4 regions of the Ramlibacter sp. 2FC genome follow, and region 1 is predicted to be linked to each of the others. Evidence: predicted binding sites of a transcription regulator. Region 1 holds the regulator's gene; each other region holds the start of a gene.
What was found. Region 1 encodes sigma-54, which starts transcription at its own class of promoters, with help from an activator protein. Its sites were predicted from a motif close to TGGCANGNAANCTGCTTT; they were not measured.
Positions count from the first base shown of each region.

Region 2: a site for sigma-54 is predicted at 5,592-5,609, ahead of FFS10_RS03640 (ammonium transporter). Genes of this name have one in related genera too.
Region 3: a site for sigma-54 is predicted at 5,114-5,131, ahead of pedF (cytochrome c-550 PedF). Genes of this name have one in related genera too.
Region 4: a site for sigma-54 is predicted at 2,640-2,657, ahead of FFS10_RS20475 (PQQ-dependent methanol/ethanol family dehydrogenase). Genes of this name have one in related genera too.

Region 1 covers NZ_SCMM01000006.1:2,078-9,199, forward strand. Annotated here, with positions in the region: gene FFS10_RS04165 (THUMP domain-containing class I SAM-dependent RNA methyltransferase) at 1-588, opposite strand, end outside; gene FFS10_RS04170 (RNA polymerase factor sigma-54) at 677-2,224, opposite strand; gene lptB (LPS export ABC transporter ATP-binding protein) at 2,242-3,030, opposite strand; gene lptA (lipopolysaccharide transport periplasmic protein LptA) at 3,036-3,659, opposite strand; gene FFS10_RS04185 (thiol:disulfide interchange protein DsbA/DsbL) at 3,766-4,410, opposite strand; gene FFS10_RS04190 (SPOR domain-containing protein) at 4,462-5,130, opposite strand; gene argS (arginine--tRNA ligase) at 5,139-6,824, opposite strand; gene FFS10_RS04200 (DUF2214 family protein) at 6,907-7,122, opposite strand, start outside.
Region 2 covers NZ_SCMM01000005.1:797-7,918, reverse strand. Annotated here, with positions in the region: gene FFS10_RS03675 (FAD-dependent oxidoreductase) at 1-881, shown strand, start outside; gene FFS10_RS03670 (DUF2783 domain-containing protein) at 899-1,162, shown strand; gene FFS10_RS03665 (VOC family protein) at 1,202-1,753, shown strand; gene metW (methionine biosynthesis protein MetW) at 1,834-2,418, opposite strand; gene metX (homoserine O-acetyltransferase MetX) at 2,415-3,761, opposite strand; gene FFS10_RS03650 (formate/nitrite transporter family protein) at 3,963-4,790, shown strand; gene FFS10_RS03645 (TMEM165/GDT1 family protein) at 4,796-5,353, opposite strand; yybP-ykoY riboswitch at 5,379-5,563, opposite strand; gene FFS10_RS03640 (ammonium transporter) at 5,680-6,882, shown strand; partial or broken gene rbp (RNA-binding regulator) at 7,047-7,122, shown strand, end outside.
Region 3 covers NZ_SCMM01000040.1:37,323-44,444, forward strand. Annotated here, with positions in the region: gene mutS (DNA mismatch repair protein MutS) at 1-1,824, shown strand, start outside; gene FFS10_RS16540 (proteasome-type protease) at 1,830-2,657, shown strand; gene FFS10_RS16545 (alpha/beta hydrolase) at 2,843-3,646, shown strand; gene FFS10_RS16550 (substrate-binding periplasmic protein) at 3,659-4,543, opposite strand; gene pedF (cytochrome c-550 PedF) at 4,595-5,074, opposite strand; partial or broken gene FFS10_RS16560 (sigma-54-dependent Fis family transcriptional regulator) at 5,358-7,122, shown strand, end outside.
Region 4 covers NZ_SCMM01000068.1:6,955-14,076, reverse strand. Annotated here, with positions in the region: gene pqqE (pyrroloquinoline quinone biosynthesis protein PqqE) at 1-97, shown strand, start outside; gene FFS10_RS20480 (c-type cytochrome) at 400-723, opposite strand; gene FFS10_RS20475 (PQQ-dependent methanol/ethanol family dehydrogenase) at 789-2,531, opposite strand; gene FFS10_RS20470 (lanthanide ABC transporter permease protein PedC) at 2,764-3,591, opposite strand; gene FFS10_RS20465 (type 1 periplasmic-binding domain-containing protein) at 3,576-4,763, opposite strand; gene FFS10_RS20460 (YVTN family beta-propeller repeat protein) at 4,774-5,766, opposite strand; gene FFS10_RS20455 (lanthanide ABC transporter ATP-binding protein PedB/LutE) at 5,882-6,649, shown strand; gene FFS10_RS20450 (undecaprenyl-diphosphate phosphatase) at 6,680-7,122, opposite strand, start outside.

The DNA.
Region 1 (7,122 bases):
GCACTGCTGGTCCCAGCCGCTGGCCGCGATCATGGCGGCGGCCAGCGTTTCCTTGAGCGGCGCCTCGCCCTTGTCCTCGCGCCAGCCGCGCTTGAACAGCGGCTCGCCCGAGGTGTCAATGTAGAGCGTGGCCTGGTCCGAGGTCAGGTGGGCATAGATGCGCACGTCGGGCCAGCGCGTGTCCACGTCGGGCCGCACGCCGCCCTTGTTGCGGAAGCGGTCGGCCACCGCGTCCTTGATCTTGAGCGCTGCGAAGTTCAGGCTCTTGAGCGGGCTGTGCTGGGCCGTGATCTCGATCTTGAAGCTCTGCTTGGTGGTGAACCAGATCTCCCAGGCCACGCCGGCGGCCGCCTCGTAAAGGTCGGCCTCACCGCGGTAGGGGCGCTGCGCCAGCTGCACCAGCACGCGCTGCGCCAGGCGGCTGTGCAGGTTGAGAAGCATCGCGTCGCGCCAGGAGGCGCGCGCCAGCACGCCGCCGCGGCCGGTCAGCAAGTCCTGGCCGGTAAGACCGGTCAGTGCATGCACCTCGTCGGCCAGCAAGCCCTCGACGCCGGCGGCGCACGGAAGAAAAAGTTGTAGTTGATTCATGTATTGAGCGCCGCCGGGCCGCCCCAAGGCGCGAAGGCCCCCTCGGGGGGCAGCGCAGTACACGCAGTGACAAGCGTGGGGGCCATCCTTACAGGGCTTTTCTGAGGTTGGCGGGCGCGATGCGCAGCGCCTCGCGGTACTTGGCCACGGTGCGGCGCGCGCACTCTATGCCCTGCTCCTTGAGCATGTCGGAAATCTGGTTGTCGGACAGCGGCTTCTTGGGGCTCTCGGAGGCGACGAACTGCTTGATCAGGGCGCGCACCGCCGTGCTCGAGGCGTTGCCACCGGCCTCGGTGCCCAGGGCCGAGCCGAAGAAATACTTGAGCTCGAAGGTGCCGTAGGGCGTGGCCATGTACTTGGCGGTGGTGACGCGCGAGATGGTGGACTCGTGCAGGCCCAGTTCGTCGGCGATCTCGCGCAGCACCAACGGGCGCATGGCGAGCTCGCCGTGCACGAAGAAGCTCTTTTGCCGCTCGACGATGGCGTTGGCCACGCGCAGGATGGTGTCGAAGCGCTGCTGGATGTTCTTGATGAACCAGCGCGCCTCCTGCAGCCGCTGCTGCAGCGCCTGGTGGCCCTCGCCGCGGCCACCGCGCAGCGCGTTGGCGTAGATGTCGTGCACGCGCAGGCGCGGCATCACGTCGGGGTTGAGCTGCACGCGAAACTGCGGCTGCGAGGCGCGTCCGGTCTTGACCACGATCACGTCGGGCACCACCACCTGGCGCTCCACGTCGACGAAGCGCCGCCCGGGCTTGGGCTCGAGCCGGGCGATCAGGGCGATCGCGGCGCGGATCGCGGCCTCGGGCTCGCCGCACAGCTGGACCAGGCGGCGCATGTCGCGCCGCGCCAGCAGCTCGATGGGCTGGGCGCAGATGCGCAGCGCGGTGCGCGCCACCGCGTCCTCGGGCGCCTCGGCCAGGCGCGCACGCAGCTGCAGGCTCAGGCATTCGGCCAAGTTGCGCGCGCCCACGCCGGTGGGCTCCAGCGACTGCAGCAGGTACAGCGCCAGCGTGAAGCGGTGCACCAGCTCCTCGAACTGCTCCAGGTCCTCGCGCCCGGCCAGGCTCTCGGCCAGCGACTCGAGCGAGTCCTCGAGGTAGCCGTCGTCGTTGATCGACTCGATCAGGAAGCGCAGGACCGCACGGTCCAGTTCGGACAGGCGCAGCGCCAGGGCCTGGCGGTGCAGGAACTCGGTCAGCGACTCCTGGCTGCGCGCCAGCTCGCCGGCGTCTGCCACCTCGTCGTCATCGCTGTGCTTGCGCGCCGGCGCATCGCCGCCCCACTCGCTGTCGTCGGGTGCGAGCTCCACGCTGCCATCGCCCTCCCAGCTCTCGGTGCCGTCGAGCTCGGCCTCGACTGTCGCCGCGGGCCCCTCGTCGGCACCCGTGCCGACGGGCTCGGCCGCGGCCTCGGACAGGCGATCTCCGGCGCTGGGCCCGGCGTCGGCCTGCTCGAGGCCGTAGTCCTCGCGCGGCGCCTCGTCGTTGGCCAGCTCCAGGAAAGGGTTCTCGTCGAGCATCTGCTCGACCTCCTGGCTCAGCTCCAGCGTGGACAGCTGCAGCAGGCGGATCGACTGCTGCAACTGGGGCGTGAGCGCGAGGTGCTGCGAAACGCGCAGCGAGAGACCCTGTTTCATGGCACGGCCTGTGGCGCTTACATGCGGAAGTGCTCGCCCAGGTACACGCGGCGCACTTCGGCGTTGTTCACGATCTCCTGCGGCGTGCCCTGGGCCAGCACCCGCCCCTCGCTGATGATGTAGGCGTGGTCGCAGATGCCCAGCGTCTCGCGCACGTTGTGGTCGGTGATCAGCACGCCGATGCCGCGGCTCTTGAGGAAGGCGATGATGCGCTGGATCTCGATCACGGCGATCGGGTCGATGCCGGCGAAGGGCTCGTCGAGCAGGATGAAGCGCGGCGAGGTCGCCAGGGCGCGCGCGATCTCGACGCGGCGCCGCTCGCCGCCCGACAGGGCCACGGCCGGCGAGTCGCGCAGGGGCTCGACGCGCAGGTCCTGCAGCAGGTCCGTGAGGCGGCGCTCGATCTCCGCGTCGGCCAGCGGCTTGCCGTCGGCGCCGCGCTGCAGCTCGAGCACGGCGCGCACGTTGTCGGCCACGCTGAGTTTGCGGAAGATGGAAGCCTCCTGCGGCAGGTAGGACAGGCCCAGGCGCGAGCGGCGGTGGATGGGCATGTGCGCCACGGCTTGGCCGTCGATGCGGATCTCGCCCGCGTCGGCGCGCACCAGGCCCACGATCATGTAGAAGGAGGTGGTCTTGCCCGCACCGTTGGGGCCCAGCAGGCCCACGACCTCGCCCTTTTTCACCGACAGCGAGACGTCGTGCACGACCTTGCGGCTGCCGTAGGACTTCTGCAGCTGCAGGGCCTCGAGCCGCCCGTCGCCGGCGGCCTCATGCGACCCGGTGGCCGCCGGGTGGGAGCGCGCCACCGCCGTCACGGGCGCTCCCCGCCCAGGCTGGTGCTGGGGCGCAGGTTCGGCGTCCCCTGGGGCGCTGCCGGCGCCGAGGCGGCCGATCGCGGCGCCAGCATGGCACGCACGCGGCCGCCGGGTGCGGCGGCGCCGCTGGCGCCGGCCGGGCGCGGCGTGCCGTCCACGGTGAAGACCTCGGTGCTGTTGTTGTAGACGATCACGTTGCCGGTGATCTCGTCGTTCAGCGTGCTGCCGCGGTAGCGCCGCAACTCGGCGCGGCGGGTGAAGCGCACGCTGTCGGCGCGCCCGTCGTAGTCGATGACCTCGCCCTCGCCCTCGATGTACTCGTCGGGCGCGCCGCGCTTCTGGCGGAAGAAGGCGCGCTGGCCGGCTTCGGCGGTCAGAGTGCCGTACTGGCGCCCCTCGGCGTCCTGGCGCACGTCCAGCCGCGCGCCGCGCATGACGATGGTGCCCTTGGTCACGACCACGCGCCCGGTGAAGGTGCTGGTCTGCTTCTGGTCGTCGTAGCGCAGCGTATCGGCCTCGATGTTCATGGGCTTGTCGCGGTCGGCACGCTCGGCGGCCGCAGGCAGCGCGCAAAGGACCAGGGACAGGGCGAGCAAGTGCTTGGCGTAGGGCGTTTTCATAAGGGCATGAATCTTGCTCGATTGTAGCGGCGCAGGCCGCGGAGACCTGGCGCCGCCGCATGAAAAAGCCCGCATCGCGGGCTTTCGACATGACCTGGCCGCGCGCTCAGCGGCCCTTGCGCGTCTCGTCGACCAGGTAGTTGACCACCTGCAGGGCGCGCTCCATGCTGCCGGCCAGCGAGCCATCGGTGTAGTAGCGGCCCGCGATGCCCAGCGAGGGCACGCCCTCGACCTTGAAGGCCTCCTGCAGCTGCACCGCGCGGCGCAGCTTGCTGGCCACGCCGAAGGACTTGTAGACCTCGGCAAACTTGGCCTTGTCCAGGCCCTGCTTCTCGGCCCAGGCCAGGATGGTCTCGTCGCGGTTCAGCGCCTGGCGCTCCACGTGCACGGCGTGGAACACCTTGCGGTGCAGCTCCTCGAGCTTGTTCATGGCTTCCAGCGTGTAGTACAGGCGCTGCTGCGGCGCGAAGTCGTCGCGGAAGGCCACCGGCACGCGGCGCACGCTCACGTCCTTGGGCGCGGCCTTGACCCAGGCGTCGAAGGCCGGCTCGAAGGCGTTGCAGTGCGGGCAGCTGTACCAGAAGAACTCGATCACCTCGACCTTGCCGGCCCCGGTCTCGACCGGCACGCGCTTGTCCAGCTCGATGTAGTCCTTGCCCTCGCGCGGCTTGAAGGCCTGGGCCGAGGAAAGGGCCGGGACACCCGCCAGCGCGACTGCGGCCGCCCCCATGGAAAATTCACGACGTTTCATTGATTGATTCACTCCTGTTCCTCACAGAGCCCGGCCGGTGGCCGAAGTTCCTCAGCGCTGCACGCGCACCAGGGCCGCCTCCACGCCGTTGCCCTCCAGCCGCTCCTTGAGGCGCTCGGCGGCATCGCGCTGGTCGAACGGGCCCACGCGCACTCGGTAGACCGTGCGGCCGGCCTGCTCGCGCTCGCTCACGCGCGCCTCCACGCCCATCAGCGAGAGCTTGGCACGGTGCGCCTCGGCGTCCTCGGGGGTGCGGAAGGCGCCGGCCTGCACGAAGTAGCTGAACGGGTCGGCCGTCGCGGCGCCCGCCTTGGCGCGCGCCAGGTCGCCCAGCGGGTCGGCCGAGGCGGCCGGCCGGCTCGCCGGCGGCTTGGCGGCGGGCGCCGCGTTGGGACCCGCGCCGCGCAGGATGGGGATCTCGGGCGCCGGCGCCGGCGTGGCCGCAGGGGCCGGCGCGGGAACCACGGCGCCGACGGGACCGCTGGCCGCGGGCGGCGCGGAGCGCGCCGGGCTCTTGCCGTACAGCGGCGCGTTCGGGTCCCAGTCCTTGTTCTTCCTGGCCTCGGCCGCGTCCTGGTCGGCCGAGCGCGGCTGGTTCTTGTTCAAGAAGGGCACGGGCATCTTGGTCACGTAGATCGCCACAGCCAGCGCCACGCCCAGACCCACCAGCAGGCCGACGATGAAACCGAGGAAGGTTCCGCCTTGTTGCTCTCGTCTCATCTGGGCCCTCACATCTTGCTCGGAGCCGACACGCCGAGCACCGCCAGGCCATTGTGCAGCACCTGGGCGGTCGCGGCGACCAGGGCCAGGCGCGCGCGCTTGACGGCCTGGTCGTCGACCAGGATGCGCTCGGCGTCGTAGTAGCTGTGGTAGCTGGCGGCCAGCTCGCGCAGGTAGAAGCTCACGTCGTGCGGCGCGAAGTCCTGCGCCGCCGCGGCCAGCATCTCGGGGTACTTGGCCAGCTGCAGCATCAGGGCCTGGGCGGCCGGGCTGTCCAGCGCCCCGAGCTCGGCGTCCTTCAGCGCGGCCAGGTCGCCGCCTTCCTTGTCCTGCCAGGCCGCGAGCACCGAGCAGATGCGCGCGTGGGCGTACTGCACGTAGTAGACCGGGTTGTCGCTGTTCTGCGCCAGCGCCAGGTCGATGTCGAACACGTACTCGGTGTCGGGCTTGCGGCTGAGCAGGAAGAAGCGCACCGCGTCCTTGCTGGTCCACTCGATCAGGTCGCGCAGCGTGACGTAGCTGCCGGCGCGCTTGGAGATCTTGACCTCGTGGCCGCCGCGCATCACGCGCACCATGGTGTGCAGCACGTAGTCGGGGTAGCCCTCGGGGATGCCCGCGCCCACGGCCTGCAGGCCGGCGCGCACGCGCGCGATGGTGCCGTGGTGGTCCGTGCCCTGGATGTTGACGACCTTGCTGAAGCCGCGCTCCCACTTGGTGATGTGGTAGGCCACGTCGGGTACGAAATAGGTGTAGGAGCCGTCGCCCTTGCGCATGACGCGGTCCTTGTCGTCGCCGTACTCGGTGGTCCTGAGCCACAGCGCGCCGTCATGCTCGTAGGTCTTGCCGGCCTCGCGCAGCTTCTGCACCGCCGCGTCGACCTTGCCGCTGGTGTAGAGGCTGGACTCGAGGTAGTAGTGGTCGAAGCGCACCTCGAAGGCCTTGAGGTCCAGGTCCTGCTCGTGGCGCAGGTAGGCCACGGCGAACAGGCGCATGCCGTCCAGGTCGTCGACGTCGCCCGAGGCGGTGAACTCGCGGTCGTCCGAGCGCACGGTCTTCCTGGCCATGAAGTCGGCCGCGATGTCGGCGATGTAGTCGCCGTTGTAGGCGGCCTCGGGCCACTCTGGATCGCCCGGCTTGAAGCCCTTGGCGCGCAGCTGCACGCTGGTGGCCAGGGTGCCGATCTGCACGCCCGCGTCGTTGTAATAGAACTCGCGGTGCACGTCCCAGCCCTGGGTCTCGAACAGGTGGCAGATCGCGTCACCCAGGGCCGCCTGGCGGCCATGGCCCACGTGCAGCGGTCCGGTGGGGTTGGCCGAGACGAACTCGACCAGCACGCGCTGGCCGCGCACCGGCTGAAAGCCGAAGCGGTCTGCGGCCGCCAGCACCTCGCGCACGATCTGCTGCTTGGCAGCCGGCTTGAGGCGGATGTTGAGGAAGCCGGGGCCGGCGATGTCGATGGCGTCGACCCAGGTCATGAACGGGGTCGTGGTCTGCAGGCTGGCGCTCAGGCTCTGCGCGAGCTGGCGCGGGTTCGCCTTGAGCGGCTTGGCCAGCTGCATGGCGGCGGTGCAGGCCAGGTCGCCATGCGCGGCCACCTTGGGTGACTCGAAGGCCGCCTTGGAGCCGGCACCGGGGGAGAGTTTTTCCAGCTCGGCCGCGAGCGCGGCGAGCAATTCCTGTTTGACGGAGAGCATCGCCAGATTCTAAGTGCCGCCCAGCCCGGCGCCGGGCTGCAAGGCCAGCGAGGACACGTCAGTGCCGAGCGTGGGGGCCATGTCAGCGCGCCAGGAACACCGCCGCCAGCGGGATCAGCGGCAGCAGATGGGCCTGGACCATGACCATGCGGCGCGCGCGCCGCACCTGCCCGGCATCGGGCAGGCCGCCGCCGGCGTCCAGCGCTCGCCGCCAGCGCAGGAACATCAGGGTGGGCCGGATCGAGAGCAGGCCGATGACGACGAACAGCGTGAGCTTGAGGTGCAGCAGCGGGTGGCT
Region 2 (7,122 bases), on a different contig from region 1:
CCGAGAAGGTGATCCCGCGCATCCAGGCCATGCTGGGCGACGCGCGGCCCTTCGAGCTCGAATGGGTGAGCATCTACACCTTCCAGTGCCGGCGCATGAAGGACTTCCGCCATGGCCGCCTCCTGTTCGTCGGCGATGCCGCGCACCAGGTCTCGCCCTTCGGCGCGCGCGGCGCCAACTCGGGTTTCCAGGACACGGACGACCTGATGTGGAAGCTGCGCCTGGTGCAGGCCGGCCAGGCGCCCGAGCGCCTGCTCGACAGCTACGCCGCCGAGCGCGAGTTCGCGGCCGACGAGAACCTGCTGAACTCCACCCGCTCGACCGACTTCATCACGCCCAAGAGCCGCGCCAGCCGGAGCTTCCGCAACGCGGTGCTGGACCTGGCGCGCGAGCATGCCTTCGCGCGCAAGCTGGTCAACTCGGGCCGGCTCTCGGTGCCGGCCTTCCTGACCGATTCACCGCTCAACACGCCCGACCAGGAGCCGTTCGCCGGCGACATGGTGCCCGGCGCGCCCATGGACGACGCACCGATCGCGCGAGAAGGCCAGGACGGCTGGCTGCTGGACCAGCTCGGCAACCGCTTCCAGTGCCTGCATTTCCTGGATGCCCAAGGCCGCCTGTCCGGCGCCGACCGCGCGGCGCTGCAGTCGCTGGCCCAGGGCGCGATCGCGGTCGAGCCGCTGCTGGTCTCGCCCTGCCCGGCCGAGGTCGAGGGCTTCGCGGTGCTGGTCGACCGCGATGGCCTGATCGCACGGCGCTACGACGCGCACCCCCGCAGCGGCTACCTGGCCCGCCCGGACCAGCATGTGGCCGCGCGCTGGCGCAGCCTGGACGCGGACCGCGTGCGCGCCGCCCTGGCACGCGCCACCTGCAACGCCTGAACCGAAGGAGAGCCACGATGAACGCCCCCCTGAGCCAGCGCGAGGCCGCGCCGGCTGCCGCACTGAACCTGGCGCCCAACTTCCACGAGGCCGGCCGGCGCTACTTCCGCGACTTCACGCCCGGCGACGATTTCTACGAGGCCCTGATCGAGACCCACCGCGAGCTCAGCGACGAGCAGAGCGAGCGCGTCAACGCGCGCCTGATCCTGCTCTTGGCCAACCACGTCGGCGACCTGGCCGTGCTGCGCGAGGCCCTGCGCCTGGCGCGCGCCGCCGCCTGAACACCCCACCCCATCGCCCCCAGACCCAAGGAGCCCCTCATGAAAATCAGCAAGATCCACCATGTCGCCTACCGTTGCAAGGACGCCAAGCAAACCGTGGACTGGTACGTCAAGCACCTGAACATGGACTTCGTGCTCGCGATCGCCGAAGACCAGGTGCCCTCGACCCACACGCCCGACCCCTACATGCACCTGTTCCTCGACGCGGGCGGCGGCAACATCCTGGCCTTCTTCGAGATCCCGAACTCGCCGCCCATGGGCCGCGACCCCAACACGCCGGACTGGGTGCAGCACATCGCCTTCGAGGTCGACAGCCCGGCCACGCTGGAGGCCACCCAGGCGCGCCTGGAGGCGGCCGGCATCCCCGTCGTGGGCCCGACCGACCACACCCTCTTCAAGTCGATCTACTTCTTCGACCCCAACGGCCACCGCCTCGAGCTGGCGGCCAACACGGGCACGCCCGGGATGCACCAGCGGCTAGACGAGGTCAAGTGGGACATGCTCGAGGAATGGAGCCGCACCAAGCGCGCCCCCAAGCACGCGGCATGGATGCACGAGAAGGAATTCGCGCCCGGCACCGCCGGCGAGTGACTCGGGCCGCCCCCAGGCGCGAAGGCCTCCTCGGGGGGCCAGCGAGGACACGCCAGTGCCGAGCGTGGGGGCCATGCCTCTCAGCCGCGCTGCAGCTTGAACACCGCCGTGCCGGCGCGCAGATTGGGCCAGCGCCGCAGCTCGCGGCCCTCCTGCAGGCCGAAGGCGTCGAGCACATGCAGGCCGTTCTTGCGCGCCAGCACCTCGAAGTCGGTGAAGGTGCCGACGCGGATGTTGGGCGTGTCGTACCACTGGTAGGGCAGGCGCTTGGTCACGGGCATGCGGCCCTGCAGGATGCTGAGCCGGTTGGGCCAGTGCGCGAAGTTGGGGAAGGCCACGATGCCGATGCGGCCCACGCGCGCAGTCTCGCGCAGCATGGTCTCGGTGTTGCGCAGGTGCTGCAGGGTATCGATCTGCAGCACCACGTCGAAGCTCTGGTCGCCGAACATGGACAGGCCCTGGTCCAGGTTGAGCTGGATCACGTTGACGCCGCGCCGCACGCAGGCCAGCAGGTCGGTGTCGCTGAGTTCGATGCCGTAGCCGCTGCAGCCGCGCTCTCGCTGCAAGAGGTCCAGCATGGCGCCGTCGCCGCAGCCCAGGTCGAGCACGCGCGCGCCCTCCGGCACCAGCCGGGCGATCGACTGCATGATCAGCAAGTCACTCATGATGTACGGGCCCCCACGCTGGTCACTCCGTGTACTGCGCTGGGCTCGCGCAGCGTCCGTGCGCGCAGCTGTACAGCGAAGCGAGCCCCTGCCGGGCCTGCGCTATGCACGTCCCGAGGCATCACGCTTAGGCCCGGCCCCGAGGGGGCCTTCGCACCTTGGGACGGCCCGGCGGCGCTCACCTCCATGTTCGCGAAGTAGGCGCGCACCGCCTCGAGGTAGCGCGGGTCGTCGAGCAGGAAGGCGTCGTGGCCATGCGGCGCGTCGATCTCGGCATAGCTGACCTCGCGCCGGTTGGCTACCAGGGCCTTGACGATCTCGCGGCTGCGCGCCGGGGAGAAGCGCCAGTCGGTGGTGAAGCTGACGACCAGGAACTTGCAGACCGCCTGGGCCAGCGCGGCCGTCAGGTCGCCGCCATGGGCGCGCGCCGGGTCGAAGTAGTCGAGCGCGCGCGTGATCAAGAGGTAGGTATTGGCGTCGAAGTACTCGCTGAACTTGTCGCCCTGGTAGCGCAGGTAGCTCTCGATCTGGAACTCCACGTCCTGCGTCGTATACAAATAGTCGCGCAGGTCCGGCGACGGGCCGCCCCTAGCCGGACCAGCCCCCTCGGGGGGCAGCGAACCACGCGCAGCGGGGAGCGTGGGGGCCCTGAGACTGCGACCGAACTTCTCGTTCATCACGTCGTCGCTCAGGTAGGTGATGTGGCCGATCATGCGCGCGATGCGCAGGCCGCGCTTCGGGATCACGCCGTGCTCGTAGAAATGCCCGCCGTGGAAGTCGGGGTCGGTCACGATGGCACGGCGCGCCACCTCGTTGAAGGCGATGTTCTCGGCCGTGAGGTTGGGCGCGCTGGCCACCACCACGGCGTGGCGCACGCGCTCGGGGTGCTGCAGGGTCCAGGACAGGGCCTGCATGCCGCCCAGGCTGCCGCCCATCACGGCCGCCAGTTGCTGGATGCCCAGGGCGTCGAGCAGGCGCGCCTGGGCGTTGACCCAGTCCTCCACCGTGACCACCGGGAAATCGGCGCCCCAGGCCTTGCCGGTCCCGGGGTTCTGGTGCATGGGCCCGGTGGAGCCGAAGCAGGAGCCCAGGTTGTTCACGCCGATCACGAAGAAGCGGTCCGTGTCGACCGGCTTGCCCGGGCCGATCATGTTGTCCCACCAGCCCTCGGAGCGGGCCTGGCCTTCGTAGCGGCCAGCCACGTGGTGCGATGCGTTGAGCGCGTGGCAGATCAGCACGGCGTTGGAGCGGTCGGCGTTGAGATGGCCGTAGGTCTCGTAGGCCAGTGAGTAGCCGCGTATCGATGCGCCGCTTTGCAGAGCCAGCGGCGCGTCGAAACTCATGGACTGCGGTGTGACGATCATGACAAGAAAAAACCCGGTGACGCCAAAGAAGCGACACCGGGCTACGGGTCCCTCTTTAGCTGTTTTCGCCGCGTCGGGGATGGAAATCCTCCCCGACGCGGCGCGCCCGCAAGCTGGAGCAAATCGGCGCTGCAGCTAGTATACGTGCAAGCCGCGGTGCGGCCAATGAAGGGAAAGCCGATGTCCGAGCTGTACGGCTCCGATGCCTATGCGCCGCGCGAGGTCGCGCTGCGCGTCGAATCCGTGGGCGTGGCCAAGGCACGCCTGGCCACGCTGCCGCTCTTGATGCTGGGCGTGCTGGCCGGCGTGTTCATCGGCCTGGGGGCGCTGGGCTTCGTGCTGGTCAAGTCGGACGCCACGCTGGGCTACGCCGCGGGCCAGTGGCTGGGCGGCCTGGTGTTCTCGCTCGGCCTGCTGCTGGTGGTGGTGGCCGGCGCCGAGCTGTTCACCGGCAACAACCTGCTGGTCATGGCCTGGGCCGACGGCAAGATCGGCACGGCCGAGGTGCTGCGCAATTGGACCCTGGTCAGCCTGGCCAATCTCGCGGGTGCGGCGGCGCTTGCGCTGCTGGTGTTCGCCAGCGGCCACACCGCGATGAACGAGGGCGCGATCGGCCGCACGGTACTCAAGATCGCGCTGGCCAAGCAGGAGCTGCCGGCCCTGCAGGCCTTTTGTCGCGGCGTGCTGTGCAACGTGCTGGTCTGCATGGCGGTCTGGATGGCCATGGCCGGGCGCAGCGTGGTCGACAAGGCCGTGGCCATCGTGTTCCCGATCAGCGCCTTCGTGGCGGCCGGCTTCGAGCACAGCATCGCCAACATGTACCTGTTCCCGCTGGCCCTGCTGATCCAGCAGGCCGACCCCGTTCTGCCCGGCCAGGCACTGGTGAGCTGGGGCGGCTTCGCTGCCAACCTGGGTCCGGTGATCGCCGGCAACCTGGTCGGCGGCAGCCTGGGGGTGGGCCTGAGCTACCACCTGATCTACCGGCGCGGCCAGCAGGCGGCCCCATAGGGCGATCAGGCCAGCAGCGCGAACGCGCCCAGGCCGGCGAAGACGGCGGCCGAGGCCAGATGCACCACGCGGATCGGCACGCGCCGCGTGATCGCGTCGCCCAGCCAGACCACCGGCGCGTTGGCCAGCATCATGCCCAGGGTGGTGCCGGCCACCACCCAGACCCAGGCCTGGTACTGCGCGGCCAGCATCACGGTGGCGACCTGGGTCTTGTCGCCCATCTCGGCCAGGAAGAAGGCCAGCAGCGTGGTGCCGAACACGCCCAGGCGCGGCGCGTTGCCGCCCTCGCCTTCGTCGAGCTTGTCGGGGATCAGCATCCAGACCGCCATGGCGAGGAAGGAGCCGCCCAGCACCCAGCGCAGCAGCTCGGGCCCCATCAAGCGCGTGACCCAGGTGCCCAGCGCGCCCGCGAGCGCGTGGTTGGCCAGGGTGGCGACCAGGATGCCGAGCACGATGGGCCAGGGCTTGCGAAAGCGCGCGGCCAGCAGCAGCGAGAGCAGCTGCGTCTTGTCGCCCATTTCAGCGAGCGCGACGAGGCCGGTGGAGACGAGAAAGGCTTGCATGGATGGCGGGGCCGGGCCGGACCGTGAGCACAAAACCAATGACCGCGCGGCATCTCCGGCCCGGCCCGCAAGGGGCAGTGGAGGCTGCGCAGTCAAAGGTCTCGCCAAGTCCGTAGAGCCTGTTTGCGCCATGTCCGCCGCAGGCAGACAAGTCTGTTGACGCAAACCCCTCTCGGATTCGAAGGGAGGCTACTCCCCAATGACAGGCGCGATTTTAGCGCAATGCATCGCCCAGAATTGGCGCGATTCTTGCTTTGTTTTGGTGCATTCCCGAGAAATCGGCGAAAAAAGCACCAATACAGATCAATTCAATCTCAGAGGACCTTATGGAAGCACTCAAACAGGGCGCGGATGCCCTGTTCATACTGCTAGGCGGCATCATGGTGCTGGCCATGCATGCCGGTTTCGCCTTTCTGGAGCTCGGCACCGTGCGCAAGAAGAACCAGGTCAACGCCTTGGTCAAGATCCTGGTCGACTTCTCGGTCTCGACCGTGGCGTATTTCCTGGTCGGCTACGGCGTGGCCTACGGCACGCATTTCTTCGTCGGCGCCGAGCAGCTGGCGGCCAAGAGCGGCTACGAGCTGGTGAAGTTCTTCTTCCTGCTGACCTTTGCTGCCGCGATCCCCGCCATCGTCTCGGGCGGCATCGCCGAGCGCGCGCGCTTCTGGCCGCAGCTGCTGGCCACCGCGGTCATCGTAGGCTTCGTCTACCCCTTCTTCGAAGGCATCGCCTGGAACCAGCATTTCGGTGTGCAGGCCTGGCTCAAGGCCCAGACCGGCGCCGAATTCCACGACTTCGCGGGTTCGGTGGTGGTGCATGCCGTGGGCGGCTGGATTGCGTTGCCGGCTGTGCTGCTGCTGGGCGCGCGCAGCAACCGCTACCGCAAGGACGGCGCCATGTCGGCCCACCCGCCGTCCAACATCCCCTTCCTGGCGCTGGGCGCCTGGATCCTGACCGTGGGCTGGTTCGGCTTCAACGTGATGAGCGCCCAGACCCTGGACAAGATCTCCGGCCTGGTCGCCGTGAACTCGCTGATGGCCATGGTGGGCGGCACCCTGGCCGCCCTGCTGCTGGGCAGGAACGACCCCGGCTTCGTGCACAACGGCCCGCTGGCAGGCCTGGTCGCGGTCTGCGCCGGCTCGGACCTGATGCACCCGCTGGGGGCACTGGCGGTGGGCGCGGTGGCAGGCGCCCTGTTCGTGGTCATGTTCACGCTGACGCAGAACCGCTGGAAGATCGACGACGTGCTGGGCGTGTGGCCGCTGCACGGCCTGTGCGGCGCCTGGGGCGGCGTGGCGGCCGGCCTGTTCGGCAGCCCCGCGCTGGGCGGCCTCGGCGGCGTGAGCCTGGGCGCGCAGCTGCTGGGCACGGGCCTGGGCCTGGCCTGGGCGCTGGCCGGCGGCTTCCTGGTCTACGGCCTGCTCAAGGCGACGCTGGGCCTCAGGCTGAGCCAGGAGGCGGAGTTCGACGGCGCCGACCTCAGCATCCACAAGATCAGTGCCACGCCGGAGCGCGAAGCGAGCTGGTAAAACCACACAGGCGACATGTGGCGCATAATGCGAGAGTGTCGCTCTAAACAGCCGCACATGATTGCGGTGTTTTGGTCAGTTTCGCGTTCCATAAGATTCACGGATTTGTTGACGGCGTAAAGCGGACTCCATCGCGTTTTTGCATCTCTTGAGGAGTCCCTTCCATGGGCAACAAACTTTACGTGGGCAACCTGCCCTATTCTTTCAGCGACTCTGACATGGCCCAGGCCTTCGGCCAGT
Region 3 (7,122 bases), on a different contig from region 1:
CAGCGCAGCGACGAGCTGATCGAGCTGCCGCCGGCCACGCGGCGCAACCTGGAGCTGGTGCAGACCCTGCGCGGCGAGGACGCGCCCACGCTGTTCTCGCTGCTGGACAGCTGCATGACCGGCATGGGCAGCCGCGCTCTCAAGGCCTGGCTGCTGGCGCCGCAGCGCGACCGCAGCCAGGCCCGCCAGCGCCTGCAGGCCATTGCCGCGCTGCGCGGCGACAGCGGGGCAGGGCCCTGGCACCGGCTGCGCAGCCAGCTCAAGGGCAGCAGCGACGTGGAGCGCATCACGGCGCGCATTGCGCTGCGCCAGGTGCGGCCGCGCGAGCTCGTGGCGCTGCAGCTGTCGCTGCTCAGGGCCGAGCAGCTAGCCCCCCAGCTGCCCGGGCCCGAGGGACTGCTCGGCGAGCTGGCGCGCCAGCTCGAGCCACCCGCCGGCTGCGCCGCCCTGCTGCAGCGCGCCATCATGGAGGAGCCCGCGGCCCTGGTCCGCGACGGCGGCGTGATCGCCCTGGGACTGGATGCCGAGCTCGACGAGCTGCGCGCCATCCAGACCAACTGCGACGCCTTCCTGCTCGACCTGGAGACGCGCGAGAAGGCGCGCACGGCAATAGCCAACCTGCGCGTGCAGTTCAACAAAGTGCACGGCTTCTACATCGAGGTCACCCAGGGCCAGCTCGACAAGGTGCCCGGCGACTACCGGCGCCGCCAGACGCTGAAGAACGCCGAGCGCTTCATCACGCCCGAGCTCAAGGCCTTCGAGGACAAGGCGCTCTCCGCCCAGGAGCGCGCCCTGGCGCGCGAGAAATGGCTGTACGAGCAGCTGCTCGACCAGCTGCAGCCCTTCGTGCCCCGGCTCACTCAGCTGGCGCGCGCGCTGGCCGCGCTGGACGCGCTCAGCGCCCTGGCCGAGCGTTCGCTGACGCTCAACTGGTGCGCGCCGCAGTTCGCCCTGGAGCCCTGCATCGAGATCCGCCAGGGCCGCCACCCGGTGGTCGAGGCGCGCCTGGCCGAGACCTCGGGCGGCAGCTTCATCGCCAACGACTGCGTGCTGGGGCAGCGGCAGCGCATGCAGGTCATCACCGGCCCCAACATGGGCGGCAAGTCGACCTACATGCGCCAGGTCGCGCTGATCGTGCTGCTGGCCTCGATCGGCTCCTACGTGCCGGCCGCGAGCTGCCGCCTGGGTCCGATCGACGCCATCCACACGCGCATCGGCGCGGCCGACGACCTGGCGAATGCGCAGTCCACCTTCATGCTCGAGATGACCGAGGCCGCGCAGATCCTGCACGGCGCCACCCCGCACTCGCTGGTGCTGATGGACGAGATCGGGCGCGGCACCTCGACCTTCGACGGCCTGGCGCTGGCCAGCGGCATCGCGGCCCAGCTGCACGACAGGACCCAGGCCTTCACGCTGTTCGCCACCCACTACTTCGAGCTCACCGAGTTCCCGGCCAGCCACCATGCCGCGGTGAACGTGCACGTGAGCGCGGCCGAATCGGGCCACGACATCGTGTTCCTGCACGAGATCCAGCCCGGCCCGGCGAGCCGCAGCTACGGCATCCAGGTGGCGCGCCTGGCCGGCATGCCGGCCGCCGTGCTGAACCATGCGCGCCACGCGCTCGGCGCGCTGGAAGCCGGCGCCAGCCAGAGCCGGGCCCAGGTCGACCTGTTCGCCGCCCCGCCCGCCGCCGAGGGCGCGGGGCCGAGCCTCGTAGAATCGGCGCTCGAAGGCATCGACCCCGACGCCCTGAGTCCGCGCGACGCGCTGGACGCCCTCTACACCCTGAAGAAACTGCTGGCCAGCCAGGGCCCGCGCTCCTGAAAGCCATGACCTACTGCGTCGCCATCAAGCTCAACGCCGGCCTGGTGTTCCTGTCCGACTCGCGCACCAACGCGGGCCTGGACCAGATCAACACCTTCCGCAAGATGATCGTCTACGAGAAGCCGGGCGACCGCTTCATGGTGCTGCTGTCGGCCGGCAACCTCTCGATCTCGCAGTCGGTGCGCGAGATCCTGCAGGTCGAGCAGGTCAAGGACCCCGAGAGCGGCGAGCCGATCACGATCTGGAACGCCAGGAGCATGTTCGACGCGGCGCGCGTGCTCGGCGCCGCCGTGCGCCATGTGCACCACCGCGACGCCGCCGCGCTCAAGCAGTCGGGCGTGGAGTTCAATGTCTCGCTGATCTTCGGCGGCCAGATCCAGGGCGAGGGCATGCGCCTGTTCCAGGTCTACTCGGCCGGCAACTTCATCGAGGCCACCTCCGAGACGCCCTACTTCCAGATCGGCGAGTCCAAGTACGGCAAGCCGGTGCTGGACCGCGTGATCACGCCCGACACGCCGCTGGACGAGGCCGCCAAATGCGCCCTGGTGTCGATGGACTCCACGCTCAAGTCCAACCTCTCGGTCGGCCTGCCGCTGGACCTGGTGGTCTACGAGGCCGACCGCCTGCAGACCGACCGCGTGGTCTGCATAGACCACGACAACCCCTATTTCCAGATGCTGCGCAACAGCTGGGGACGCCGGCTGCGCGAGGTCTTCGACAGCATCGAGGACCCGGCCTGGGAAGGCGGCGCGACCCAGGTGCCGCTGTGCATCGACTCGCCGGCCTGCCGGCCGCTGAAGAAGATCACCAACCCCAAAGAAAAACTGATCTGACGCATGTCGCCCCCACGCTCGGCACGTTCGTGTCCTCGCTGCCCCCCTAGGGGGCCTTCGCACCTTGGGGCGACGCTGCGCAGCGTGGTGCGCGCAGCTGTACAGTGCAGCAGCGTCAATGCCGCCCTTCGCCTGGTTCGCTTCGCAGACCAACGGCTACGGGCGGCCCGGCGGCGCTCAACCCCATGGCCCTGATCGTCTTCTCGCACGCCAACAGCTTCCCCGCCGGCACCTACCGCGTCCTGTTCGAGCAGCTGAGGAGGCGCGGCTTCCAGCTGCGCGCGCTGGACAAGTTCGGCCACGATCCTCGCCTGCCCGTCACCAGCAACTGGCCGCAACTGGTGCAGCAGCTGGCCGAGTTCGCCGAGCGCGAGACCGCGCGCGCCGGCGAGCCGGCCTTCCTGGTCGGTCATTCGCTGGGCGGCTTCCTGAGCCTGATGTGCGCGGCGCGCCACCCGGCCCTGGCGCGCGGCGTGCTGCTGATCGACTCGCCGCTGCTGGGCGGCTGGCGCGCCACGGCGCTCGGCATGGCCAAGCGCACCCAGCTGGTGGGCGCGCTCTCGCCCGGCGCGGTGAGCCGCAAGCGCAGGAACGCCTGGCCCAGCGCCGAGGCCGCACTCGAGCATTTCCGCCACAAGAAGGCCTTCGCGCGCTGGGACCCGCAGGTGCTGGCCGACTACATAGCGCACGGCACGCACGACGCCGACGGCCGGCGCGTGCTGAGCTTCGACCGCGACATAGAGACCGCGATCTACAACAGCCTGCCGCACAACCTGGACCGCCTGCTCGCCCGCCATCCGCTCAAGTGCCCGGCGGCCTTCATCGGCGGACTGCAGTCGGCGGAAATCGGGCAGGTCGGCATGGCGATGACCCAGAAGATCACGCAGGGCCGCATCAGCATGCTCGACGGCAGCCACCTGTTCCCCATGGAGCAGCCGCTGGCCACCGCAGCCGCGATCGAGGCAGCGCTGCGCAACCTCGGGGCCTGAGCGGCTCCGGGCTCAGGGCGCGAGCGGCGTGAGCCCGTGTTCGCGCCAGATGCCGGCCAGGGTGCCGTCCTCCTGCAAGCCCTTCATCGCCAGCGCCAGGGCCTGCGAGAGCTGGGGCTGGCCGGACTTGATGGCCAGGCCCACGGCCCAGCCCTTGGGCGGGGTGCCGGGCAGCGCGGCGGGCTCGACCAGGTAGTCGCCGGCGTCAGCCAGGCCCTTGAGCGCGAACTCGGCCTGGGCCTGGGTCACGTAGGCCGCCGGCCAGCTGCCGGCGACCACGCCGCGCGCCGCCTCCAGGCCCGAGGGCAGGAGCCGGACCGCGGCGCGAAAGCGCCCGCCGCCGTAGCCGAGCAGCGCGCCCGCCGCGGCAGTGCCGGTCTCGGCAGCCAGGGGCAGCCCGTCCAGCGCCATGGCGCCGAGATCGGCACGCGAGGGCGTGCCACGGCTGAGCCACACCAGCCGGTGGCGGTAGTAAGGCATCAGGAACTCGACCTGCCGCGTCTGCGCGATCAGCTGGCGATCGATCGGCACCTGCATCATCAGGTCGGCCGGTCCGTAGCCGAGGTAGTGGCCGCGCCAGACCATGTTGCGCAGGTCGTCGCCCATGTTCTCCCCGGCATCGAAGGGCAGCCACTGCACGGACAGGCGCATGCGCTCGGCCAGGGCCTGGGCCAGGGCCGCGTCGATGCCGCGCACGCCCTGCGCGCCACCGTCCGAGAACGGCGCGTGGTGGCGGTACAGCGCGACCTTGAGGCTGCCGCGCTCGCGGACCTCGGGCAGTTCGGCCCTGGCCCGGCCCGCGGTCAAGGCCGCTGCGGCGCCGGCCAGCAGCAGCTGCCGGCGCGCCAGCCCCGCCGCGCGCGGCAGCGTGCCGGTGGTCTGTATCGATGGCTTCATGTCGTCTCCTTCGCTGGTCTTGTCTTCAGGGTCTGCGCAGCCCGGGCAGGTTCAGGGCTCGCGGCGCGATTCGAGGTAGGTCTTGATGGCCCACACGGCCTCCTGCGACAGCACGCCGTCGAAAGGCGGCATGTAGACCCGGCCGTCGCGCGTGCGCCCATGGCGCACCGTGGCCGCGAAGTAGTCCTGCATCTCGGCGTAGCAGGCCTTCTTCTTGGCCGCGTCGGCCATGCCCACGCAATCCGTGTCGAACTTGCGCAGGTCGGGCGCGACACCGCCCGATATCGCTTCCAGGCCGTGGCAGCGCGCGCAGTTCTGGTTGTAGGCCGAGGACCCGATGCGCCTGGCTTCCGCCTGGGCCGGGCCTTCCGCATAAGGGTTGCTCTCGCGCCACTGGCTGCCCAACTGCGGCAGCGTGTGGGTGTCCACCGCTTGTGGCGTGACATCGCCGTGGGCCTGCGCGAGCAGGGGCGCGGCGAGGACCAGGGCGGTCAGCAGTCGATGAAGGCGCTTGGTTGAGGTCTGGGACATGGGGCACCGTATGTTGAGAGTTGACACAGATGCCCCTTCTCTGCAATTGCCGTGCCCGCGCTGCCCGGCGCGCAATGCCCCGCCGGCTGGCAAAGATATTGCTCCGTCTGTGACATACGACTTAACATGTGATGCAAAAATGAGCAATGACACGGGTTCCACCCCAGGGGATGCATCACCGTCGCCGTTGGCGTCCGAATGGACCCAAGCACCGCTCAACGAACGCCTGCAGTTGCCCGACTGGCTGGCGGACGGCGAGCAGGGGGCGACCAGAGGAGACGACATGATAGAGACACCGAAAGCCATCGGTGAGCGGGCCGCCTGGCCTGCGGCCGAGCCGGTTTCGGACGAGCACCAGGGACTGATCGAGGCCTCCTGGCAGCGCTCGCGCAAGGCCGGCCTGCAGCCCGGCATGGACCCCGACTTCACGGGCGCCAGCCCCAGCCACGTGAAGTCGCTGCTGGACGAGAGCCACCAACTCGGCACCCTGGCCTACCCCGTGCTGGAGGCGCTGTACGAGCAGATCGCCAACACCCACAGCATGGTGGTGCTGACCGATGGCGAGGGCCGCATCCTGCATTCGCTGGGCGACGACAGCTTCCTCGCCCAGGCCGAGAAGGTGGCGCTCAAGCCGGGCGTGGACTGGTCCGAGGCCGCCAAGGGCACGAACGCCATCGGCACGGCGATCGCACTGGGCAGCCCGGTGACCGTCCATGCCGACCAGCATTACCTCAAGGCCAACCACTTCCTGACCTGCTCCAGCACGCCCATCTTCAGCCCCCGCGGCACCATCGTCGGCGTGCTCGACGTGACCGGCGACGCGCGCGGCTACCACCGCCACACCATGGCGCTGGCCCGCATGTCGGCCCAGATCATCGAGAACCAGATCTTCTCCGAGACCTTCCAGGACACCGTGCGCCTGCATTTCCATTCGCGGCCGGAATTCATAGGCACGCTGTTCGAGGGGCTGGTGGCCTTTTCCCAGGGCGGGCGCTTTCTGGCGGCGAACCGGGGCGCGCTGTTCCAGCTGGGCCAGGACCCCGCGGGCCTGCAGCGCCACAGCCTGTCCTCGCTGTTCGGCATGTCGATGGACGAGCTGATCGACCGTTGCCGCTCCGCCTCGCCGCAACTGCTGTCGCTGGCGCTGCCCAACGGTGTCACGGTGCGCGCACGCGCCGACATCCGGCCGCAGCTGCTGTGGCAGGTGCAAGGCCTGTCCTCCGGCCCCGGCCAGAACCCGTCGGCGCCGACGGCGGACGCCGCCTCCGCGTCGTCGGTTGCCGCGCAGCGGCGCGAGCAGATGTCCAGCCTGCGCTACCTCGACACCGGCGATCCGCAGGTGGCCGCGACGCTGCAGAAGCTGCGCCGCGTGCAGGGCTGCGACATTCCCATCCTGATCCTCGGCGAGACCGGTGTCGGCAAGGAGCTGCTGGCCAAGGCCATCCACAACGACTCCGCCCGCGCGCGCCACCCCTTCGTCGCGGTGAACTGCGCCTCCATCCCCGAGAACCTGATCGAGGCCGAGCTGTTCGGCTACGAGGAAGGCGCGTTCACCGGCGCCCGGCGCAAGGGCGCCGCGGGCAAGGTGCAGATGGCCAACGGCGGCACGCTGTTCCTCGACGAGATCGGCGACATGCCGCTGACGCTGCAGACCCGCCTGCTGCGCGCGCTGCAGGAGCGCGTGATCTCGCCGCTGGGCTCCAACCGCAGCATCCCGGTCAACTTCGCCCTGATCAGCGCCACCCACCGCAACCTGCGGCAGATGATCGCCGCGGGCCAGTTCCGCGAGGACCTCTATTACCGCCTCAACGGCCTGGCGGTGCGCCTGCCCGCGCTGCGCGAGCGCACGGACCTGGACGCCATCGTCAAGCATGTGATGAGCTCGGGCTGCGAGGGCGGCGCCGGCAAGCGCCTGTCCGAGGAGGTGCAGCGCCTGTTCGCGTGCTACCCCTGGCCCGGCAACGTGCGCCAGCTGAGCAATGTGCTGCGTACGGCCTGCGTGCTCTCGGGCAACGAAGCCCTGATCCGGCTCGAGCACCTGCCCGACG
Region 4 (7,122 bases), on a different contig from region 1:
GCGGCGCGCAGCAGCGCCGGCCGCCCATCCGCTGGTGTTCCGCAACGAAGCCGCCTCGCGCGACCCGGCTGTGCTGGCGCGCGCCCTGGCGCGCTAAGACCGTCGTTGCGCTCCACGCCATCGCGCCCGCGCTGCGACGCGGTGCCGTGTTCCGTTCATGTCCCCCGGCGCCGGCCTTCGTCCGTCGCCTCCTCCTTTTCACTGCACACGACACCGCGCCGCAGCGCTCCGGCCAGCTCTGTGGTGCGCGAAGCAGAGGCGCGCGACGGGTGGTGGACCCGAAGGGGACGGCGGGTGAAGGGCGCAGTCAAGGAGGAGACGAGGGCGGCACGCCCTCGTCGGGGGACATGAACGGAGCCGTTCGCCCACCGTCCCCGTCTCGCCGCGCAAGAGGGGGCTTCAATGCGTCAGCACCCAGCCCACGATGCGCCGCACGTCCGCCTCGGGCAGCGCGCCATGCGGCGGCATGGGGATGCGGCCCCAGGTGCCGCGCGAGCCGTTGCGCACGCTCTGCGTGAGCCGGTCGGCGGCGTCGGCCTGGCCGCGGTTCTTCTCGGCGATCGCCTTGAACGCCGGGCCGACCACCTTTTCCGCGGCGGAGTGGCAGGACATGCAGCCCGCGTCGCGCGCCAGCTGCTCGGGTGAGTTGGCCCAGGCCGCGGACGCCGACAGCGCCGCGCACAAGGCGAGATGTTTGAGCCCATGGGGCATAGGAATTGGCATGGCCATCGCTCCAGATCAATGTCGAAGAAGCCGCGGGCGGCGCATCGCCCGCCCGCGGCGCTGCATCAGCCCTTGTGGAGCTTGAACACCCAGATCGAGCCGCCCTGCTCGAGGAAGTTGACCTTCTTGGCCACCTCACCGCCCCACAGCGGCACGGCACCGCCCCAGCCCGAGACCACGGAGACATACTGCTCGCCGTCCTGCTCCCAGGTGACGGGCGGCGCGACGATGCCCGAGCCGGTCTGGAACTGCCAGACCACCTTGCCAGTCTTGGCGTCGGCCGCCTTCAGGTAGCCCTCGGGCGTGCCCCAGAACACCAGGTTGCCGGCCGTGGTCAGCACCCCGCCCCACAGCGGCGCGGAGTTCTTGACCTCCCAGGCGATCTTGCCGGTCCTGGGGTCGACGGCGCGCAGCGCGCCGATGTAGTCCTCGTACAGCGGCTTGATCGTGAAGCCCGCGCCCAGGTAGGCCGCGCCCTTCTTGTAGGTGACGGGTTCGTTCCAGATGTCCATGCCCCATTCGTTGGCCGGCACGTAGAACAGGCCGGTCTGCGGGCTGTAGGCCATGGGCATCTGGTTCTTGCCGCCGAGGAAGGACGGCGCGGCGAACACGTCCTGGCCCTTCTTGCCGTCGCCGGCCGTGGGGTCGCCGGGCCGGCCCTCAGCCACGAAGTCGGGCCGGCCCGTGGCCTTGTCTATGCCCTTGGCCCAGGTCACCTTGGTCACGAAGGGGAAGGCGTTCTGCAGCTTGCCGTTCTCGGCGTCGATCACGTAGAAGAAGCCGTTGCGGTCGGCCTTGGCGCCCATGCGCTTGCCGCCCATGTCGAAGGTGACGAACTCGTTCACGCCGTCGAAGTCCCAGCCGTCGTTGGGCGTGGTCTGGTAGTGCCACTTGATCTGGCCGCTCTTGACGTCGAGCGCGACCGTGGAGGCCGAGTACAGGTTGTCGCCCTTGCGCAGGTGGCTGTTCCAGGGCCCGGGGTTGCCGGTGCCGAAATAGGCCAGCCGGGTCTTGGGATCGTAGGTGCCGCCCAGCCAGGTGGCGGCGCCGCCGGTCTTCCACATCTCGCCGGGCCAGGTGGCGTTGGTCGTGCCGCTCACGCCGGTCTCGACCGCCTTGCCCTCGGCGTCGTAGCGGTAGCCCATGTGGCCCTCGACCATGGGGCGCACCCAGACCAGCTTGCCGCTCATCGGGTCGCGCGCCTCGACGCGGCCGACCACGCCGAACTCGCCGCCCGACACGCCGGTCAGCAGCAGGCCCTCGGCGATCAGCGGGGCCGCGGTGTAGGAGTAGCCGGCCTTGTAGTCGTCGATCTTCTCGCGCCACACCACCTTGCCGCTGTCCTTGTCGAGCGCCACGAGCTGGGCGTCCAGGGTGCCGAAGATCACCAGGTTGCCGTAGATGGCCGCGCCGCGGTTGATCACGTCGCAGCAGGGCATGATGCCCTCGGGCAGGCGGTGCTCGTACTTCCAGAGCTTCTGGCCGGTCTTGGCGTCCACGGCGAACAGGCGCGAGTACGAGGCCGTGACGTACATCTTGCCCTCGTGGATCAGCGGCTGCGACTGCTGGCCGCGCTGCTTCTCGCCGCCGAAGGACATGGACCACACCGGCACCAGGTTCTTGATGGTCTTGGCATTGACCTGGGCCAGGGTCGAGTGGCGCTGGCCTTGCGGGCCCAGGCCCCAGCTCAGCACGTCGCCCGGCGTCTTGGCGTCGTTCTCTATCATGGCGTCGGTGACGCCGGCAGCCTGTGCGCCCAGCTGGGTCGCGGCCATCAGCACAAGAAGGCTGAGCAGTTTGCGTTTCATCGCGTTGTCTCCTGTGGGTTTGCCTGCATGGGGGTTGTTGCTTCGGCCCGGGCCTGGCCCCGACCACTGGATCCCCGTCCCCATTTGCGCCAGAGTTCCAACACTCTTTTGGCAAAACCCGTGCCACCGGAAAAACCGCCCTGACGCGGGTCAAATCCCCCGGAAAACGCCGACCTTGTTCCAGCCTGGCACAAGGCGCTGTCACAGCCCGCTGCTCCACGCGGAGACAGGCTCAGTCTCCTTTGCGCCTGATCCAGCCGCGCTGCGGGTCGTAGCCGCGCAGGGCCAGGGCGCTGGCCACGGCCAGCGTGGCGACGACGACCGCCAGCGCCTCGCCGTTGAGCTGCCCGTGCAGGGCAAAGCGCAGCGCCTCCACGGCGTGGGTGAAGGGATTGAGCTGGGCCAGCCGCTCGAGCCACAGCGCACCCGACTCGCGCAGCTTCCACAGCGGGTAGAGCGCGCTGCTGATGAAGAACATGGGGAAGATCACGAAGTTCATCGCACCGGCGAAGTTCTCGAGCTGGCGCACGTAGACCGACAGCCACAGCCCCAGCGCGGCCAGCATCAGCGCCACCAGCAGCATCACCGGCAGGGCGGCGAGGATCTGCCCCGCCGACAGGCCCAGGTCCAGCGCCCAGGCCAGCGCGGCAAACACCACCATCTGCAGCAGCGACAGCGCGGCCGCCGCGAGCAGCTTGGACAGCAGCAGCCAGCTGCGCGGCAGCGGCGCCGTCAGCAAGAGGCGCATGGCGCCGGTCTCGCGGTCGTGCACCAGGGCCAGCGAACTCTGCATGCCGTTGAACAGCGCCACCATCGCCAGCAGGCCGGGCAGCACGTAGAGCCGGTAATCGATGTAGGTGTCGTAGGGCGGCAGGATGGCCACGCCGAACACGTTGTGAAAGCCGGCCGCGAACACCAGCAGCCACAGCAGCGGCCGCACCAGCGCGGCCCCGAGCCGGGCCGGCTGGCGCAGGAAGCGGCCGACCTCGCGGCGCACGATGGCGCCCATGGCGCGCCAGCGGTGGGCCAGCGGGCCGGGCCGGGTCAGCGTTTCTTGCATGCGCTCTCGCCTTCGTCGGCGCCCAGGGTGTCGAGCCGCTCGCGCGGGTGCATGGCGCCCTCCAGTGGCGCCACCGCCGCCACGCCGTCGCCATGCGCGAGGATCAGCGGCTGGCGCAGCTGCCCGTCCCAGGGGCGGAAGCTCACCGTGCCGCCCTTGAAGCCGTCCACCGTCACGCTGCCGCTGCGCAGGGCCTGCAGCTGCTGGGCCAGACTGGCGCGAGGCCTGTCCTCCAGCACCGCCGCGACCGCCTTGACCGCGACCCAGGCCGCCCAGTCCTGCCCGACCATGGGCCGCCCGGCCTGGCGCTGGAAACGCCGGTTGAGCTGGGGCGCGCCATAGCGCTCCCAGCGCGGGTGCCAGGCCAGCGCGACCAGGCCGGCATGGCCCGCCACCGGACGTGGCTGGGCCGTGTTGTAGGGCAGGCTGCGCGCGAACTCGCCGTCGCTGTCCAGCACCACCACGGCGTCGTGTGCCGGCTCGGCCGTCAGCAGCCGGGCATTGCCCTGCGCGCGCTGGCGCGGGTCGCCCGAGAGCAGGAAGCGGCGCTCGGCCTTCACGCGCAGGCCATGGCGCTTGAACGCCGCCTGCCAGACCTCGCGCAACCGGGCATCCTCGGGCCGCGGGCCGACCAGCCAGAGCAGCTCGCGCCAGCTGCGCGCGGCCAGCCACTGGGCCAGCGCGTCGGCGCGCATGCGATCGCTGGGCAGGGTGTGCAGCCACTGCGGGTGGCAGGCAGCGCCGCGCAGCTCGTCGCTGCCCTCGGCGACGTTGAACACGATGGGGGGCCGCGCAGCCAGGGCGACCCAGGCCTGCATCAGCGCCTTCTGCTGCGCCAGCGGCAGGTCCAGCAGCAGGTAATGGGCGCCGCGCTGCGCCAGCTGGGCCGCCAGGGCGGGGGCGTCCTGGCCGTCCCATTCCAGGCTCTGGAGCTTGAGCTGGTGCCCGGCGGCATCGAGCACCGGGCGGCTTTCCTCGGCTGCCACCTGGGCGGCGGCCAGCAGCCGCCCTGTGGGATGGCCGGGATAGGCCTGCTCGATGCGCGTGCGGTCCAGGCGCGGGTCGTCCTGCAGGCCCACCACCAGCAACTGCCAGGTCGCGGCCCCCGCTATGCCCGGGGCGAAGGCGAACGCGGCCGTCCAGGCCAGGCAGCGCGCCAGCATGGCTAGCATGGCGCCTCCCCTACTTCACCAGGATGCTGTGCGGCACGCGGCCGGCCGGCACCGTCTTGAGCGCGCGGCCGCCGGCCGTGTCGACGATGGACAGGTCGTCCGACAGGCCGTTGGCCACGTACAGGCGCGAGCCGTCGCGGCTCAGCGCCAGCCCCCAGGCGCGCTTGCCCACCAGCACCACGCGGCGCACGGCGCGGCTGGCCACGTCGACCTCGGCCACATGGTTGGCGCGGCCCAGGCCCACCCAGGCGGTCTTGCCGTCGGGCGTCATCAGGAGGTCCACGGGCGTGATGTCGCTCTTGCGCATGCCGGGCAGCTCGAAGGACAGCGTGTGCTTCACCGTGTGGCTGGCGGTGTCGACGATGCTGACGCTGGCCCCCAGCTCGTTGCTGACCCAGAGCTCGCGGCCGTCGGGGCTGAGCGCGAAACGGCGTGGGCGCTTGCCCACCTTGATCTGCGCCACGGCCTTGCGCCGGGCCAGGTCGATCACGTGGACCGCGTTCGCCACTTCGGACGTGACATAGGCCAGCCTGCCGTCCGGCGCGACCAGCACGCCCTCGGGCTCGCCGCCGGTCTTGACCGCGAACAGCGGCTTTTTGGTGGCCAGGTCGTAGGCCGCCAGCTCGCTGTCCTCCTCGATCGAGACATAGGCCGTGCGGCCGTCGGGCGAGAGGCCGAAGATCTCGGGGCTCTCGCCGGTCGGCACGGCATCGACCTGCCGGCCGGCCTCCGGGTCGACCACGCCGAGCTGCTGGCTGTCGCCGCAGGCCACCAGGATGCGGCGGCGGCCGTCCTGCCAGGCCATGTGGCGCGGACGCTTGCAGACCGCGATGGTCTTGAGCAGTGCGCCGTCCGGCTGCAGGACCAGGATCTGGTGGTCCTTCTCGCTGCTCACGTAGACCTGGGCGGCGGCGGGCGCGGCCAGCAAGGCCAGCAAGGCCCCGACCAGCCCGATCCGGCTCAGGCCATGCAGGGCCCGCCGGTGAATGAGGTGCGGCTCCATCGTGTGTCTCCGTTTTGTGTGTGGCTTGGAACGCAACGCAAAAAGCGGACCAGTGGCGTGGCAGGCACGGCTCCTGCTCCATACGGAGCAACTGCTCCATCCTGCAACACTGCCCATGAACATCCAGGCCACCGCACCCGCCCCGACCGCCACCGGCTGTGACACCGCCCTGCGGGTCGAGGGCCTGGGCAAGTCCTATGGCCGCCACAAGGCGCTGGACGAGGTCTGCTTCAGCTTGCGCCCCGGGCAATGGGGCGCGCTGCTGGGCGAGAACGGCGCCGGCAAGTCCACCCTGGTCCAGCTGCTGTGCGGCCTGTTCACGCCGGACCAGGGCCGCATAGAGATCCTGGGCCTGGACCTGGCGGCCCGCCCCTGCGAGGCGCTGGCCCAGCTCGGCGTGGTGTTCCAGCAGCCGACGCTGGACCTGGACCTCAGCGTGCTCGACAACCTGCGCTACCACGCCGGCCTGCACGGCATGGCGCCGGGCCTGGCGCGCCAGCGCATCGCCGAAGGGCTGGACTGGGCGGGCCTGGAACCCGTCGCGCGCGCCAGGGCGCGCACGCTCTCTGGCGGCAACCGGCGCAAGCTGGAGCTGGTGCGCGCCCTGCTGCACGCGCCCCGGCTGCTGCTGATGGACGAGGCCACGGTGGGGCTGGATACGGCCAGCCGCCAGCAGCTGCTGGAACTGGTGGAACGCCTGGTGCGCGAACAGGGCCTCAGCGTGCTGTGGACCACGCACTGGGTGCAGGAGGTGGCCCGGGCCGACGCGCTGCTGGTGCTCAAGCAGGGGCGGCTGCGCTTCGCCGCCCCGCCGGCCGCGCTGCTGGCGCGGACCGGCACCGAGGACCTGGAACAGGCCTTCCTGCAGCTGAACCGCGGCTGAGCGAAGGGGCCCGGCGCGGCTCTTGACCGCTCAGGCCGCCCAGCGCACCGTGCCGCTCCAGGCCGTGCCCAGCACCACCAGGCCGAACACGATGCGGTACCAGGCAAAGGGCACGAAGCTGTGGTTGGCGATGTAGCGCAGCAGCCAGCGCACGCAGACCCAGGCGCTGAGGAAGGAGAACAGCAGGCCCACGCCGAACAGCGGCAAGTCGGCCAGCGACAGCAGCGCGCGCTGCTTGTAGAGGCTGTAGGCGCCCGCGCCGATCAGGGTGGGGATGGCCAGGAAGAAGGAGAAGTCGGTCGCCGCGCGGCGCGACAGGCCCAGCAGCATGCCGCCGATGATGGTGGCGCCGCTGCGGCTGGTGCCCGGCACCATGGCCAGGCACTGCACCAGGCCGACCTTGAACGCGTCCAGCGCCGTCATGCTGTCCACGTTCTGGATGCGTGCCTCGCTCTGCGGGCGCTTCTCGGCCC